Regions from separate parts of the Kocuria sp. SL71 genome, predicted to be linked through region 2. Evidence: riboswitches for the same ligand, from Rfam matches in the RefSeq annotation. Region 2 holds a riboswitch; each other region holds the start of a gene.
What was found. Region 2 has a riboswitch for S-adenosylmethionine ahead of OVA15_RS06715 (bifunctional o-acetylhomoserine/o-acetylserine sulfhydrylase). Riboswitches for the same ligand answer to the same signal wherever they lie in the genome.

Region 1: it holds a riboswitch for S-adenosylmethionine, as region 2 does, so the genes downstream of both, OVA15_RS12945 (ABC transporter ATP-binding protein) here and OVA15_RS06715 (bifunctional o-acetylhomoserine/o-acetylserine sulfhydrylase) in region 2, are expected to answer to the same signal.
Region 3: it holds a riboswitch for S-adenosylmethionine, as region 2 does, so the genes downstream of both, metE (5-methyltetrahydropteroyltriglutamate--homocysteine S-methyltransferase) here and OVA15_RS06715 (bifunctional o-acetylhomoserine/o-acetylserine sulfhydrylase) in region 2, are expected to answer to the same signal.
Region 4: it holds a riboswitch for S-adenosylmethionine, as region 2 does, so the genes downstream of both, OVA15_RS06195 (MetQ/NlpA family ABC transporter substrate-binding protein) here and OVA15_RS06715 (bifunctional o-acetylhomoserine/o-acetylserine sulfhydrylase) in region 2, are expected to answer to the same signal.

Annotation. Positions count from the first base shown of each region.
Region 1 is NZ_JAPPRE010000001.1:2,839,363-2,843,565, forward strand. Features, by position in the region: gene OVA15_RS12940 (aliphatic sulfonate ABC transporter substrate-binding protein) at 1-867, opposite strand, end outside; gene OVA15_RS12945 (ABC transporter ATP-binding protein) at 864-1,664, opposite strand; SAM riboswitch class I at 1,663-1,769, opposite strand; SAM riboswitch class IV at 1,886-2,000, shown strand; gene OVA15_RS12950 (LLM class flavin-dependent oxidoreductase) at 2,082-3,503, shown strand; gene OVA15_RS12955 (amino acid transporter) at 3,629-4,203, opposite strand, start outside.
Region 2 is NZ_JAPPRE010000001.1:1,493,374-1,497,576, forward strand. Features, by position in the region: gene metX (homoserine O-acetyltransferase MetX) at 1-372, opposite strand, end outside; gene OVA15_RS06715 (bifunctional o-acetylhomoserine/o-acetylserine sulfhydrylase) at 374-1,735, opposite strand; SAM riboswitch class IV at 1,803-1,917, opposite strand; gene OVA15_RS06720 (CPBP family intramembrane glutamic endopeptidase) at 1,986-2,762, opposite strand; gene OVA15_RS06725 (S9 family peptidase) at 2,835-4,203, shown strand, end outside.
Region 3 is NZ_JAPPRE010000001.1:2,084,626-2,088,828, forward strand. Features, by position in the region: gene OVA15_RS09400 (adenylosuccinate synthase) at 1-1,202, opposite strand, end outside; SAM riboswitch class I at 1,398-1,497, shown strand; gene metE (5-methyltetrahydropteroyltriglutamate--homocysteine S-methyltransferase) at 1,622-4,203, shown strand, end outside.
Region 4 is NZ_JAPPRE010000001.1:1,386,542-1,390,744, forward strand. Features, by position in the region: gene OVA15_RS06190 (methionine ABC transporter ATP-binding protein) at 1-917, opposite strand, end outside; gene OVA15_RS06195 (MetQ/NlpA family ABC transporter substrate-binding protein) at 953-1,828, opposite strand; SAM riboswitch class IV at 1,928-2,040, opposite strand; gene dxr (1-deoxy-D-xylulose-5-phosphate reductoisomerase) at 2,150-3,424, opposite strand; gene OVA15_RS06205 (GlsB/YeaQ/YmgE family stress response membrane protein) at 3,576-3,863, opposite strand; gene OVA15_RS06210 (solute symporter family protein) at 4,078-4,203, opposite strand, start outside.

The sequences.
Region 1 (4,203 bases), 1.3 Mb from region 2:
CGGGTCGATGTCAAGGTGCGTGCGCTCCCAGACCCGCTCGGCCGTCGTCGTCTCGATCTCGGAGGCCTCGGCCAGGATCGCGATGCCCTCCTGGGGGTTCTCCAGCGCCCAGGCGCGGGCGTGGGCGTAGACGTCCACGACCATCTGGGCCCCGCGCGGGTTGATCTCCAGGAACAGCTCGCGGGCGTTGAGGAAGCAGTAGGTGTTGAAGGCCAGGTCGCGCTGGAACAGCACCGCCCCGTCCTGCTCGGCGCCGGCCATGATCGGGTCGAGCCCGGACCAGGCGTCCACCTGCCCGCTGGTCAGGGCGGAGCGGCCGTCGGCGTGCTGGAGGTTGACCACGGTGGTCTCGTCGAAGCCCATATCCGCCGCTGATAGCGCCTGCAGCAGGAAGAAGTAGGGATCCGTGCCCTTGGTGGCCGCCACCGACCTGCCGCGCAGATCCTCGACCGAGCGCAGGGGCGAGTCCGCGGTGCGCACGAGTGCTGCCCACTCCGGCTGGGAGCAGATGTCGATCGCGCGGATGGGGGAGCGGTTGGTGCGCGCCAGCAGCGCGGCCGAGCCCGCGGTCGAGCCGATGTCGATCGCCCCGCCGCGCAGGAACTCGTTGGCCTTGTTGGACCCGGCCGAGAACGTCCAGTGGACCTCCTGGCCGCCCTCGGCGGCGACGGTCTCCAGCCAGCCCTTCTCGCGGATGATCAGCGACAGCGGGTTGTAGGTCGCGTAGTCCAGGTAGATCTCGGTGTCCGAGCCGGCGGCCATGCCGCGGCCCGGGCCCTCGCCCTCCATGACGCACCCGGACAGGGGCGCGGCGGCGGCCCCGACGGCGGCCAGGCCCAGCAGGCGACGACGCGTCAGCCCGCTCATGCCTCCACGCCCAGCAGGCCGAGCAGGTGCCTGCGGGCACCCGTCAGCTCGGGATCATCGCGGTGGCGCGGGCGGGGCGAGTCCACCGTGAGGATCTCCTGGATGCCCGCCGGCCCGCCCTCCGGCGGCGTCCCGAGCACGACCACGCGGTCGGAGAGCACCAGGGCCTCCTCGACGTCGTGGGTGACCAGCAGGACCGTCGTGGGATCGGCGGCGTGGATCTCCAGCAGCAGGTCCTGCATCTTCAGGCGCGTCAGTGCGTCGAGCGCGCCGAACGGCTCGTCGAGCAGCAGCACCTGCGGGTTGCGCGCCAGCGCCCGAGCCAGCGAGGCCCGCTGCGCCATGCCTCCGGAGATCTCCGACGGGCGATCCTCCGCATGCCTGGACAGCCCGACCAGCTCGAGCAGGTGGGCCACCCGCTGCTCGGCCTCGAGGCCGCGCACGCCGCGCGGCAGTCCGAGCGCCACGTTGCGGGCCACGGTGCGCCACGGCAGCAGCCGCGGCTCCTGGAAGCCCACCGCGCAGCGGGGGTCCAGGCCGCGCACGGGCGCGTCGTCGATCAGGACCCGTCCGGCCGTGGCGGTGCCGAGACCGGCCACCGCGCGCAGCAGGGTGGACTTGCCGCAGCCCGACGGGCCCAGCACGGAGACGATCTCCCCGGGGCGGACCTCGAAGCTGACATCGGCCAGGACGTCGCGCCGGCGGCCCCCGGAAGACGGGAAGGACTTGCCGACCCGATCGAAGGTCAGGGAGGCGGCATCGACCGTGCTCAGGGCGGACGGGGGTGCAGAGATCATCACATCACTCCATCGGTCCTGGCATTAGCACCTTGTGCCGCGGATGGACGGCACTGGTTGCTGCGGCGTCGACGAGCCAGGTCTCTCGGCCGCTCCGGATGGGAACCGGGGGTCATTCAATGCCCTGGTCCGGGGAGACAGCAAATCGGAGGACGAGCGGGGCAACGCGCGGCACGGGCTTCGCACCGTCGCCTCAGGTGTGCATAGGATGACGCTCACACGATCAAGAGTTCCGGCCCACAGCCCTGGCTGGCCGGACGGCAACCCTCTCCCGTAGCGGGGTGCCCCAGGTGAGGATCGGGCCGCTCGCTAGACCGCGTGCGGCAAGTACGGCGCACGCACGCGCTGGACCCGCAGGTTGGCCGCGGCATGAGCGGCGCACGGGGCGCGGGTCTGTCTTCTCAGGAGCAGCCTTCTATGGCCAAGCGGATCTCCCTGAACGCCTTCGACATGACCTGCGTGGATCACCAGAGCTTCGGGCTGTGGCGCCACCCGCGCTCGCGGGCCACGGAATACAACACGATCGAGTACTGGACGAACCTGGCCCAGGTGCTCGAGCGAGGCCGCTTCGACGCCCTGTTCCTGGCCGATGTGGTCGGCATCTACGACATCTACCGCAACTCGGCCGCCCCATCGATCGCCGGCGGCGCGCAGGTCCCGGTCAACGATCCGTTCATGCAGATCTCCGCCATGGCCGCGGTGACGAAGAACCTCGGCTTCGGCGTGACCAGTGCGGTCACCTACGAGCAGCCGTACACGCTGGCCCGCAAGTACGCGACGCTGGATCATCTGACCCGCGGGCGCGTGGGCTTCAACGTGGTGACCTCCTACCTGTCTTCGGCGGCCGAGAACCAGGGTCTGCCCACGCAGATCGAGCACGACGAGCGCTACGAGATCGCCGAGGAGTTCCTCGACGTCTGCTACAAGCTGTGGGAGGGCTCCTGGGAGGACGACGCCGTCGTGAGGGACGTGGAGCGCGGGATCTACGCCGATCCGGCCAAGGTCCACCCGATCCAGCACCAGGGCAAGCACTTCACGGTGCCTGGTGCGGCGCTCACCGAGCCCAGCCCGCAGCGCACGCCGCTGATCTTCCAGGCCGGGGCGTCCTCGCGCGGTCAGGCCTTCGCCGGCAAGCACGCAGAGGCCGTGTTCATCGGCGCCCTGCGCCCGGACCTCACCCGGTACATGACCGACCGGATTCGCGACAAGGTCGAGGCCGAGGGGCGCGATCGGAACGACGTGAAGATCTACGCGATGCTCTCCGTCGTGGTCGACGAGACCGACGAGAAGGCCCAGGCCAAGTACCGCGAGTACCAGAGCTATGCCAACCTGGAGGCCTCGCAGGCCATCATCGGCGGCTGGTCCGGGCTGGATCTGTCCAAGTTCCAGGAGGACGAGGTCCTGAACTACGTCAAGACCGAGGCCATCCAGTCCTTCCTCACTCCGTTCACCATGCAGGACGGGGCCAAGCAGTGGACCCGCGAGGAGATCGCCCGCCACTGCGCGATCGGCGGCATGGGCGACGTGGTCGTGGGCTCGCCGCAGACCGTGGCCGATCAGCTCGAGACCTGGATCGACGAGGGCGGGCTGGACGGGATCAACCTGGCCTACCACGTGTCCCCGGGCTCGTTCGAGGACTTCGTGGAGCACGTGGTCCCGGAGCTGCAGAAGCGCGGTCGCTACCGCACGGACTACGACGGGCCCACCCTGCGCGAGAACGTCTACGGCGCCGGGCAGACCAAGGTGCTCGACACCCACCCGGCGGCCAAGTACCGCGGGGCCTACGTGGGCAGGCCGTCCACCGCGGACACCCCGTCGCGGGATCTGTCGCAGGGCTGAGTCGCCGGCTCGGCCGATGAGCAGAGGCCCGTCCGAGGGCCTCTGCCAGCACGCACGCTCGTCGAACCCCACTCGGACGAGGAGATCGCGTCCGTCACGGACGGCCCCATTGCTTGCGCGGAGCCTCAGGTCACGTGCACGAACGGGCGGTCCTGCTTGCGCGGCACCGCCCGGCGCAGGACCTCATGCACCGCCGTCGCCGTCTGACCGCGGCCGAGGAGCAGGAAGCGCAGGGAGTTGACCAGGGGCGAGCCGTCGGACCACTCGAGGTAGAGGTGCGACGGCCGCCCCGTCCGGTCCCGGACGGCCAGGGCCACGCCGGCCAGGCAGGTGGGCACCGACGAGCCCTCGGCGCGCAGGACGCGGTGGCCGTCGATCTCGTGGGCGCTCACGCGCAGCCGGTCCTCGAAGTCCGATGGATCGCGCAGGGTCACCTCCACGAACAGGACGCCGTCGGCCGAGGGAAGGCGATGCCATTCGCGCTCGTCGCGCAGCTTTTCGGCCAGGTCGGGGTCGCTGAGCAGGAGCTGCTGGGCCTGGGCCCCTGCTGCGCCCAGCTGGGTGCGCGGCCGGTGCGCGATCAGCCGCACCGTGCGGCCGCGGCAGCTGCGCAGCCAGTCCTGGGAGGTCTCGTCGAAATCGATGCTGCGGATCCGCAGCTCCGAGGCCCGCCAGACCCGCGAGGCGAACGACGCCGCCA
Region 2 (4,203 bases):
ACCAGTGGAGCCGTAGCAGCCCCCGAGCATGTTGATGGCGACCACGAAGAAGCGGTCGGTGTCGATCGCCCGCCCGGGCCCGACCAGTCCGTCCCACCAGCCCGGTGCCTCGGCGGAGACACGGTCGAAGGAGGTGGCGTCCTCGGCGACCCGTCCGCGCGTGACATGGGTGTCCCCGGTCAGCGCATGCGGGACGAGCACCGCGTTGGAGGCGCGGTCGTCGAGCTCGCCCCAGGTCTCGTATGCCAGCTCGACATCGGGCAGCACGGCCCCGGATTCCAGCCCGAGGTCGCCGATGCGGGCGCGGCGCAGCAGCCCCTCGGTGCGGAAGGGCTGCTGCGAGCGCGCGGTCGTGCTCTGGATGGCGGTCACCTCAGACCGATCCCCCTGCGCCGCGCGCCTTGACCGCGGCGAAACCGAGCTCCAGGTCCGCGAGGATGTCGTCGATGTGCTCCAGTCCCACGGACAGCCGCACGAACCCCGGGGCGACGCCGGCGGCCAGCTGCTCCTCCGGGGAGAGCTGAGCGTGCGTGGTGGAGGCCGGGTGGATGACCAGCGAGCGGACGTCACCGATGTTCGCGACGTTCGAGTGCAGGCTCAGCGCGTCCACGAAGGCCTGGCCGGCCTCCGAGCCGCCGTCGAGCACGAAGCCGAGGATCGAACCTGCGCCGCCGGGGACGTACTTCTGCGCACGCTCGTGCCACGGAGAGGACTCGAGCCCGGCGTAGGACACGGCTTCGACGCCCTCGTGGGCCTCCAGCCAGGTGGCGACCGTCTGAGCGTTGGCGACGTGGCGCTCCATGCGCAGCGACAGCGTCTCGATGCCCTGCTCGATCAGGAAGGCGTTGAACGGGGAGATGGCAGCGCCCATGTCGCGCAGCAGCTGCGTGCGGATCTTGAACGCGAAAGACACGTTGGCCCCGAACGGCCCGTTCTCCCCGAAGACCTCGCCGAACACGAGGCCGTGATAGGACTCGTCCGGCTCCGTGAAGCCCGGGAAGCGATCCGGATAGCGGGTGTAGTCGAAGCGCCCGGAGTCCACGATGAACCCGCCGACCGAGGTTCCGTGCCCGCCGAGGAACTTGGTGGCGGAGTGGATCACCACGTCCGCGCCGTGCTCGAACGGCCGCAGCAGGTACGGGGTCGCGATGGTGTTGTCGACCATCAGCGGGACCTCTGACTCGTGGGCGATCGCGGAGACCGTCTCCAGGTCCAGGACGTCGTTGCGGGGGTTCGGGATGGACTCCGCGTAGAAGGCCTTCGTGTTGGGCCGCACGGCGTCGCGCCAGGCCTGGGGATCGTCCGGATCGGAGACGAAAGTGGTCTCGATCCCGAGCCGGGACAGCGTGTGCTTGAACAGGTTGAACGACCCTCCGTACAGCGACGGGCTGGCCACGATGTGATCGCCGGCCCCGGCCACGTTGAGGATCGCGTAGGTGGTGGCGGCCTGACCGGAGGCGACCATGACAGCTGCGGTCCCGCCCTCCAGGGAGGCGACGCGGTTCTCGACGACCTCGGTGGTGGGGTTGGTCAGTCGGGTGTAGATGGGCCCGACCTGGCTGAGCCCGAAGCGACCGGCTGCGGTCTCGGCGTCCGGGAAGACGTACGAGGTGGTCTGCTGGATCGGCAGCGCGCGGGCGCCGGTGACGGGATCGGGCTCCTGACCGGCGTGGATCTGACGGGTCTCGAAGCTCCAGCCCTGCGGTGCGGAGGGGGTGGGCTGCTGTGCGGACATGTCGGCGACTCCTTGTCTTCCAGGGCCGCGGACCGAGGTCCGACGCACCCGTCGGACCGGGTGCCGTGACCCGCGCTTGCCGTGCCGCGTGCGCGACCGGCCCGGTCCTCACCCAGGGCACCCCACCGCGGAAGGAGGGTTGCCGGCCAGCTAGCTGGGGCTTGTCGCTGGCTCTCGTGACCTGGTTCCCATTCTCGGACGAGCACGGCTCCGGCGCAAACCAGGGTTCCGTGGTCTGTGGAGCCCTCCGTCAGAACAGCAGGGGTCCGGCCAGGAAGCCGACGGCGTCCAGCAGGAAGTGGGCGATGATCAGCGGCATCACGCGTCCGGTGCGGCGGTAGAGCCACAGGAACACCAGTCCCATCACCACGTTGCCCAGCGCCGGACCGACGCCCTGGTACAGGTGGTAGCTGCCGCGCAGAAGGGCCGAGCCGATCAGCACGGCCGGCCACGTCCATCCCACGCGCAGCAGGCGATCGGCCAGGAACACGACGACGATGATCTCCTCCACGAGCGAGTGTCGCAGCGCCGAGGCCAGCAGCAGGATCACCTCCCACCAGGAGGTCCCGCCCGCGTTGGTGACGATCTCGGCGGTGATCCCGAGCTGGCGGCCCGCCTGGTACAGCGCCAGGGTGCCCAGGCCCATGACGGCGAAGAGCAGCGCCCCCAGCCCCAGATCCGCCAGCGGGGCCCGGCGGTCCAGGCCGATCCGGTGCAGCAGCCCGCGCAGCTGACCGGCCGAGCCCGCCAGCAGATAGAGCGCCAGCAGCGGCGGGACCAGAGCCAAGAGGATCCCGAGGCTGCGGCGCAGGACGTCGAACAGGGGGAAGCCGCTCTGCGCCGCGTTCATGGAGGCCTTCGACTCGGCGATCGAGCTGGTGGACAGCGTCTCGGCGAGGTCGAGGAGCGACCAGAGGGCGCTGGCCCCCAGCGAGACGCCCAGCACGAGCAGGATCTGCAGCCACAGATCGGCTCTCTGGGAGCCGAACGACGGCTGGGCTGGGGCCTGGGAGCGCTGTTCGGTCATGGGCTCCATTGTGGGCCAGGGGCACGACGGCAGCGGCCTATGCTGTCGGCGCCGGTTCTTACGATGGGCGCCATGACCTCCCAGAACTCGGATTTTCCGCTCGCTCCCCCGTCGGCCGTGCGTCGCGACCACGTCCGCGAGTTCCACGGCGATGCCTTCCTGGACCCGTACGAGTGGCTGCGGGACAAGGAGTCCCCGGAGGTCATCGCGCATCTGGAGGCCGAGACCGCCTACGCCGAGTCCGCCACCGCCCGGCTGGCCCCGCTGCGCGAGCGGCTCTTCCAGGAGGTCCGGACCCGCGTGCAGGAGACGGACCTGTCGGTGCCGTGGCGGCGCGGCGACTGGTGGTACTTCACGCGCACCGTGGAGGGCGGGGAGCACTCGGTGCAGTGCCGCGTCCCGGCTGCTGAGGAGGGGTGGGAGCCGCCGCAGATCGTGGCAGGTCAGTCCCTGCCCGGCGAGCAGACCCTCCTGGACGGCAACGCCCGCGCGCAGCCGCACGAGTTCTGGTCGCTGGGCGCCTTCGACATCACCCACGACGGCACCCGGATGGCCTGGGCCGAGGACACCACCGGGGATGAGCGCTTCACGGTGCGCGTCCACGACTTCGCAGCCGACCGGACGCTCGACGACGAGATCCCGGAGACCTCCTACGGCGCCTTCCTCTCCCCCGCCGGAGACGCCGTCTTCTACACCGAGGTCGACGACACCTGGCGGCCGTGGCGCCTGCGCCGCCATGTGCTCGGGACCCCGCTCGAGCAGGACATCACCATCGCCCAGGAGGACGACCCCGGCCTGTGGCTGGGGGCCGAGCTCTCCTCGGACCGGCGCTGGCTCGTGCTCGAGGCCGGGTGCTCGGAGTACTCGGAGGTCTCGATCCTGCGCATCGAGGAGGCCGGCGAGCAGGCCCCACAGGTGGTCGTGCCGCGCGGGGCCGGCGTTCTCGCCTCGGCGGAGCCCGTGCGGATCGACGGCCGGGACGTCGTCCTGCTCCAGCACGATCGCCAGGCTCCGGATGGACGCCTGAGCCTGATCGAGCTGTCGGACCTGCCCGGCGAGTCGGCGGAACTGCCCGGCGACGGATTCCCGCCCGGCATCGACATCGTGGCACCCAGGGAGGGACTGCGCGTGCTGGGCTTCGCCGCCACACAGCATCACCTGGTTCTCGAGGTCCGCGAGGACATCCTGCCGGGGCTGCGCATCCTGCCGCTGAAGGGACTCGGCACGGAGAGCCAGGCCGAGCCCCATGTCCTCGAGGTGCCCGGCGAGCTCACGGCTGTCTCCCTCACCGCCGCTGAGCCGGACTCCCCCGTCCTGCGCTTCACCGCCGAGTCCTTCGTGATCCCGCGGCGCGTCTTCGACCTCATCCTGGATGCGCCGGGGACCGAGCTGCCCGATCCGGTCCTGCGCCGCGAGCAGCCGGTGCTGGGCGACTACTCGG
Region 3 (4,203 bases), 590 kb from region 2:
TCGAGGGTCAGGACGTAGTCGCGCGCATTGGCCGGCAGGTCCTCGAGGGTCTGGGCCTGCGAGATGTCCTCCGACCAGCCGGGGAAGGTCTCGTAGATCGGCTTGGCGTGGTGGAACTCGGTCTGCGTCATGGGCATCTCGTCGTGGCGCACGCCGTCGACGTCGTAGGCCACGCACACCGGGATCTCCTCGAGCCCGGTGAGGACGTCGAGCTTGGTCACGAAGTAGTCCGTGAAGCCGTTGATCCGCGAGGCGTGACGCGCCATCACGGCGTCGTACCAGCCGGTGCGGCGCGGGCGCCCGGTGTTCACGCCGAACTCGCCGCCCACGGTGCGCAGCCGCTCCCCGGACTCGTCGAACAGCTCGGTGGGGAACGGACCGGCGCCCACGCGGGTCGTGTACGCCTTGATGATGCCGATCGAGCGGGTCAGGCGCGTGGGCCCGATGCCCGCGCCCACGCAGGCGCCGCCGGTGGTGGGGTTCGACGAGGTCACGAACGGGTACGTGCCGTGATCAACGTCCAGGAAGGTGGCCTGCCCGCCCTCGAGCAGGACGGTCTCGTCGCGGTCCAGGGCGTCGTTGAGCAGGCGCGTGGAGTCCACGATCATGGGCGCCATGCGCTCGGCGTAGCCCATGAAGTAGTCCACGATCTCGTCGGTCTCGAACGCGCGGCGGTTGTAGACCTTGAGCAGCAGCTCGTTCTTCTGCCGCAGGGCGCCCTCGATCTTCTGGCGCAGGATCGACTCGTCGAGGATGTCCTGCGCGCGCAGGCCCAGGCGCCCGATCTTGTCCATGTACGCCGGCCCGATGCCGCGACCGGTGGTGCCGATCGCGCGCTTGCCCAGGAACCGCTCGGTGACCTGGTCGAGGGTCTGGTGGTACGGGGCCACCAGGTGCGCATTGGCCGAGATGCGCAGCTTGGAGGTGTCCGCGCCGCGGGCCTCGAGGCCGTCGATCTCCTCGAACAGCGCCTGCGGGTTGACCACCACGCCGTTGCCGATCACGGGGGTGGCCCGCGGGGAGAGGATGCCTGCGGGCAGCAGCTTGAGCTCGAACTTGTCGCCGCCCACCACCACGGTGTGCCCGGCGTTGTTGCCGCCGTTCGGCTTCACGACGTAGTCCGCGCGGCCGCCGAGGATGTCCGTGGCCTTGCCCTTGCCCTCATCGCCCCACTGGGCTCCGACGATCGAGATGGCTGGCATGCGACTGCTCTCCTGACTGGGCCCGCACGAGGTCTGGATGCCGCGCCACGCGCCTTGTGGAGGCCATGGCGGATCGCGCGCCACGGGCCGAGGGCGCGACGGTCCGGGGCGATCCTATCGCGCGCCCCTCCCTGGCGGCCGTGGGAGATCTCGGGGGTTGACAAGCAGGGCCGCCTGGGGTGGTATTTATCTCGCTATCTATCCAGAGCGACCGAGAGACCTGGCTCGTCGACGTCGCAGCAACCATCCCCGCGGATCTCGCGGGGAACGGTGCTCCCGCCAGGACCGATGGAGCGTCTTCTCAGACTTCCGTGGTCCACCGGACCCGTGCCCCGCCGCGTCTTCAGCGGCGGCGCGGGCCTCCGTGCGCACCCCGTGGTCTGCCCTCCATCGGGCATCCACGGAAAGGCGAACACGGAATGCCCGATCACCATCCCCCAGCACCGCGCTCGGATCGTCCCCCGGAGACGGGGGCGCCGTCGCGCCGCAAGACGGTGCCCGCGCTGTCCTACGAGCTCTACCCGCCGCGCAGCGCAGCCAGCACCGAGTCCCTCCTGCAGACCATCGAGGCCCTGGCGCCCACGGTGCCGGACTACGTCTCGGTCACCGCGGCGGTCGATCCGCAGCGCCGCGTCCAGTCCATGGCGCTGCTGTCCCACCTGATCTTCGAGACCCCGCTGCGCCCCCTGGCCCACGTGCTGTGCACGGGAGTCACGGAGATGCAGCTGCGCGAGCTGATCCACGAGCTGCTGGACCTGGGCGTGCGCGGCATCCTGGCCCTGCGCGGGGACCGGGATCCGGCCGTCGAGCCCGGCCCTGAGGAGCTGCCCTTCGCCCGGCATCTGGTGGACCTGATCCGCTCGGTCGAGCGCGGCCGAGCCGCCCAGCTGTGCGCCGGCAACGTCTCGATCGGCGTGGCCGCCTATCCGATCAAGCACCCCGAGTCGACCTCCGTGCACCAGGACCTCGAGGTGCTGCTGGCCAAGCAGCGCGCCGGCGCCGACTTCGCGATCACTCAGCTCTACCCCGAGGCCGACGACTACGCGGCCTTCGTGTCCCGGGCTCGTCGCGCCGGAGTGGAGCTGCCGATCATCCCCGGGATCATGCCGGTCACGAGCCTGCGCCGGTACCTGCGCATCTGCGACCTGGCCGGCCTGGAGCCGGACCCGCTGCTGGCCCACGAGCTCGAGACGGCCGACTCGGACGCCGAGCGCCACCGGATCGGCGTCCGCTCTGCCGTGCACAGCGCACGCGCTGCCTTGGATTCCGGGGCTCCCGGGCTGCACCTCTACACGTTCAACCAGCACGAGGCCGCCCTGGACGTCCTGGAGCAGCTCGATCTGCCCCGCCCCACCCCTTCAGCCGGACTCGCCGGACTCATCCCCGCATCCCAGCCCGCCGACGGGCGCCCCATCCGCACCTATAAGGAGACCGCAGTGACCATCTCGAACGACGCCCAGCCCGCCGCCTTCCCGACCGCCACGATCCTGGGCTATCCCCGCATCGGCCCGAACCGCGAGCTCAAGCGCGCGCTCGAGTCGCACTGGGCCGGACGCAGCGACCTGGAGCAGCTCGAGTCCTCCGCCGCCGAGCTGCGTGCCTCCACCGCCGAGCGCCTCGAGGGGCTGGGCCTGGAGCAGGCCTCGGCCGTGCCCGGCTCCTACGCGCTCTACGACCACGTGCTCGACACCCTGATCGCCGTCGGCGCGGTGCCGACGCGCTTCGGCGACCTGCGCACCGAGACCGGAACCGTGGACCGCTCCGGGGAGTTCGTGCTGGCCCGCGGCGACGACGCCCGGCAGCCGCTCGAGATGACCAAGTGGTTCGACACCAACTACCACTACCTGGTGCCCGAGATCGGCGCGCAGACGCAGTTCGCCGCAGCGCCCGGCCGCCTGCTGGAGCAGCTGGCCGAGGCCTCCGAGCAGGGCCGGAGCCTGCGCCCCGTGCTCGTGGGCCCGGTGACCTTCCTGGCCCTGGCCAAGGACGACGGCACCGCAGCCGAGCCCATCGAGCCCCTGGATCGTCTCGAGGAGCTGCTGCCGATCTACGGCGAGATCCTCGCAGCACTCGAGGATGCCGGGGCCGAGTGGGTGCAGATCGACGAGCCCGCCCTGGTCGCGGACCACTCCCGCCTCTCTCAGCAGGACCTGCGCGCGGCGATCGAGCGCGCGGCCGGATACCTGGGAGGGCTCGACGAGCGCCCCCAGCTGCTGCTCACCTCCCCCTACGGCGATGCGGGCGAGCTGCTCGGCGCGCTGACCGGCTCGGGTGCCGAGGCCGTGCACGTGGACCTCGTTCGCGGCGGTCTCACCGACGACCAGCTCGGCCTGTTCACTTCGGCAGACGCCCCGGTGCTCGTGGCCGGAGTCGTCAACGGGCGCAACGTCTGGCGCACCGACCTCTCCGCCGCACTCGAGCGGCTCGAGGGCTTCCGCGACGCAGGCGCCCGGGTCTCCGTGGCCACGTCGAACTCGCTGATCCACGTGCCGCACACCCTCGAGGCCGAGCCCGAGCTCGACCCCGAGATCCGGTCCTGGCTGGCCTTCGCCGACGAGAAGGTGCGCGAGGTCGCCGTCCTGGCACGCGGGCTCGCCGAGGGCCGCGGGGCCGTGGCCGCCGAGCTGCAGGAGGCCGACGAGGCCCGCCGCACCCGCGCTGCGGCCCCGGGTGTGCGCATCGACGAGGTCCGCGGCCGCACTGCTTCCCTCACCGAGGCCGACTCGCAGCGCGGCACCGCCGAGCAGCGTCGCGCAGCCCAGGCGGGACGCTCGTTCGGCAGCGGCCGCCTTCCAGTGCTGCCCACCACCACGATCGGGTCCTTCCCCCAGACCGGGGAGGTCCGCCGCGCCCGCGCCGATCACCGCGCCGGACGGATCGACGACGCCGCCTACGACGGCTTCCTGCGCGAGGAGATCTCCCGGGTCATCGCCCTGCAGGACGAGTTCGGCCTGGACGTGCTGGTGCACGGCGAGCCGGAGCGCAACGACATGGTCCAGTA
Region 4 (4,203 bases), 110 kb from region 2:
GCGGCGCGGCTGAGCACCGTGCCGACGTCGACGCCCTCGCGGATCTCCAGGACCACCAGGCGGCCGTCGTGGTGCGCGCGCAGGTGCGCGAGCTCCTCGGCGTCCGGCTCGGCGTGGACGACGGTGGAGACGAAGCGACGGGTCGTGGGCGACTGCCCGGCCGAGAAGATCTGGGCCGTGGGGCCCATCTCGACCACGCGTCCACTGTCCATGACCGCGACGCGATCGGCGATCGAGCGCACCACGTCCATCTCGTGGGTGATCAGCACGACCGTGATCCCGAACTCCCGGTTGGCCCGGCGCAGCAGCGCCAGCACCTCCTGGGTGGTCTCCGGGTCCAGTGCGGAGGTGGACTCGTCGGCCAGCAGGATCTTGGGGTTGGCAGCCAGCGCCCGGGCGATTCCCACGCGCTGCTTCTGCCCGCCCGAGAGCTGCTCGGGGTAGTTGCCCGCCCGCTCGGAGAGCCCGACGAACTCGAGCAGCTCCTTCACGCGCGCCCTGCGATCGGCTGCCGACCAGCCCGCCTGCTTCAGCGGGTACTCGACGTTGCCGGCCACGGAGCGCGACGTGAACAGGTTGAACTGCTGGAAGATCATGCCGATGTCGCGACGGATCGGGGCCAGCTGATTCTCGGTGCGGCCGTCGACCCGGCGGCCGTCGACCTCGACGACGCCGGAGGTCACCGGCTCCAGGCCGTTGATCAGGCGCACGAGCGTGGACTTGCCGGCGCCCGAGTAGCCGATCACGCCGAAGATCTCGCCTCGGCGGATGTCGAGGGTGACGTCGTCGACTGCGGTCACGTCCCGCTTGGTCCTGCCCTTGCCCGTGGTGAAGGACTTGGTGACGCCGTCGAAGCGCACGATCGCCTCGGTCTCGGGCCCGGGCCGACGCCGCTGCGTGTCAGCGGCGTCGGCCACCGGCTCGCTGTCGGGGTGGAACTGCTCGGCCGGGGTCACTTCTGGAGGTCCTCCTCGTAATCGGAGAGGACCTGCTCCAGCTCCTCCTGCGAGAGGTCCATGGTCACCGCGGTGCCCTTGCTGTCCTCCTTCTCGGCCTCCTCGACCTCCGGGGTGTGGAAGAGATCGGCGACCTTGTGGAGGGTCTCGTCGTCCTTGTTGGCCTCGGTGGTGGCGAACAGGTTCACGTACGGACGGGCGTTCTCGTTCTCGGCGCCGTCGGAGGCCAGGGCCGAATCGGGATCGATGTCGCCGCGGGCCAGGAAGTCGTTGTTGATGACGGAGCCGGCCACGGACTCCAGGGACAGCACGGTCTGCTCGGCCGAGACCGGGGTGACGGAGACCTTCGAGGCCTCGGTGTCGATGTCCGACTCGGTCGGGGCGGTGGTGTCCGAGGTGAACTCGACCAGGCCGTTGGCCTGCAGCAGCAGCAGCGCGCGCGACTGGTTGATCGAGTCGTTGGGGATGGCGATCTCGTCGCCGTCCTGGATGTCCTCGAGCGACTCGTACTTGTTGGAGTACAGGCCCAGCGGGTAGATCGAGGTCGAGGCGATCGGGGTGACGGTCTCCCCGGAGCTGTTGTTGTAGTCCGCCAGGTACGCGATGTGCTGGAACCAGTTCATGTCGACGTCGCCGGAGACGGTCGCCGGGTTGACCTGGCTGTACTCGGAGAGCTCGACCAGCTCGACGGTGATGCCCTCCTCCTCGGCCTTCTCCACGAGGGCCTCGTTCACGGGGGTGGTGCCGACGACGCCGATCTTGATGACCCCGTCGTCGTAGGGGGCCTCATCGGAGTCGCCGCCGCCGCAGCCGGCGAGGGTCAGGCCGAGGACTGTGGTCACGGCCAGGGCGGAGAGACGGTGTGCGCGCATGGGAGGGGTTGCCTTTCGTTCAGCGAGCTGTCCGATCCCATCGGGGTGACCGGCGGCGCTGAACGTCAGGCGTGCGCATCGATGCTGCGCACGAACCCAAATCCGTGCTTGCCGCGGTGCGGAACCGGAGCCGGATGGTCATCTGGGGCACCCCACCACGGTGAGAGGGTTGCCGTCCGGCCAGCCAGAGCTTCGCGCCGGATCTCGTCATCCGGCGCAGATCCTAGCATCTGAGTCCGGTGCGGGCGAGCCCCCCACGAGGCCTGGCACCGGCTCTGGCTCAGGCACCGATTGCACGTCGGCCGCGTCCCGAAGGCCGGCTCATCGACGCCTCTGCCTCACCAGCTCATCAGCGCGGGAGCGAGCCCAGGCCTCGGCTGCCAGCACCGATTCGAGGCTCAGCTCGTCGATGGGCTCATGCTCCCGCACGACTTCGGCCACGAGCTCGACGATCTCCAGGAAGCCCAGGCGCCCGGCGTGGAAGGCCAGGACCGCCTGCTCGTTCGCGGCGTTGAACACGGCAGGGCCGGTGGGCCCGGAAGCCGCCGCCTCCTTGAGCAGACGCACCGCTGGGAAGGCCTCCTCATCCAGCGGCTCGAAGCTCCAGGTCGCCGCCTGAGTCCAGTCGCACGGCGAGGCGGCGCCCGGGACCCGATGCGGCCAGCCGAGGCCCAGCGCGATCGGCAGGCGCATGTCCGGCGGGGAGGCCTGAGCCATGGTGGAGCCGTCCACGAACTGCACCATCGAGTGCACGACGGACTGCGGGTGCACCACCACGTCGATGCGCTCCAAGGGGATGTCGAAGAGCAGGTGGGCCTCGAGGACCTCGAGGGCCTTGTTGACCATGGTCGAGGAGTTCGTGGTCACCATCAGCCCCATGTCCCAGGTGGGATGGGCCAGGGCGTCCTGCGGGCGCACGTCCCGCAGGGAATCGCGCGAGCGCCCGCGGAAGGGCCCGCCGGAGGCCGTCAGCACGAGCCGATCGACCTCTGCCGACGCGCCGCTGCGCAGCGCCTGGGCCAGGGCTGAGTGCTCGGAGTCCACGGGGATCAGCGGGTCGTCGTGCGGGGAGGCCTGCGCGGCCCGGCGCACCAGCTCACCGCCGGCGATCAGCGACTCCTTGTTGGCCAGGGCCAGCAGCTTGCCGGCCTCCAGGGCGGCAAGGGTGGGGGCCAGCCCGATCGAGCCGGTGATGCCGTTGAGGACGAGATCGGCCTCCGGCGCTCGCGCCGCCTGCACGGCGGCCTTCGATCCCGCGAGGATCTGCGGGGAATAGTCCTCCCCCAGCGCCAGGACCCGCGAGGCGATCATGCGCTCGAGCAGCGCCGCGTCCTGGACATCGCCGGACGTCGCCACGAGCGGGGCCCGGGTCTCGACGGCCTGCTCCGCAAGCAGCTCGAGGTTCGACGAGCCGGCCGCCAGGGCCACCACCCGGAATGGGGCCTGCTGATCGGCCGACGCCGCGGCGGTGCGCACGACGTCGAGCGCCTGCGTGCCGATGGAGCCGGTCGAGCCCAGGATGCAGATGCGGCGCTGGGACTCGGCCCACAGGGGAGCCTCGGGGGCGGGACGCTGTTCGCTGGAGATCTCGGACATGGCTCCAGTATGCCGACCTGCCTCCAGCGCTGCCGGAGCGCGTTGGACGCGCCCCCCCTTCCGCGCACGCCCCCTGGCCGGGAGGAGACGAAGCGCCCCGCCCCTCTCGACGAGGGACGGGGCGCTTGCAGGTGCTGCGGAACGCGTCGGCTCAGCGCTCGACGGCACCGCCGCGGCTGCCCTTGGTGAGGGCGCCGTAGATGAACAGCACGACGAGCGCACCGATGATGGCGAGCACGATCGAGCCGATGGACAGGGTGCTGCCGGCCTGGTGCAGGCCCGGGATGACCATGGCGATCAGGCCGCCGACGAAGGCGCCGACGATGCCCAGGATGATGGTCATCACGATGCCGCCGCCCTGCTTGCCGGGCATGATGAGCTTGGCGATGGCGCCGGCGATGATGCCGAGGACCAACCAGGCGATGATGGATCCGATCATGGTGCTTCTCCTCTTCCGGGACGCCAGTGCGACGTCCTTGAACTGGGGGTCGAGTGCTCAGGCTGCTGAGCATCTACTTCAGAGTAGCCCCTGAGCGGCTCGGGGCGAGCATCCTCGCCCCGAGCCGCTGAGGCGTCTCTCACACTTCTCTCAGATGCACTTGTGCATCGAATCGCCCCAGGTCAGCCCCGAGATGATCCGAGAGCCGCGCAGCTCAGTGATCGACCGGGGGCTCGGCCCCGACTCCCGTCATGGAGCGGACCTCCATCTCGGCCTGCTTCTCGCGGTTCTCGCGGCGGCGCTCCGTGAGCGAGCCGATGATGGCCAGCAGGAAGCCGAC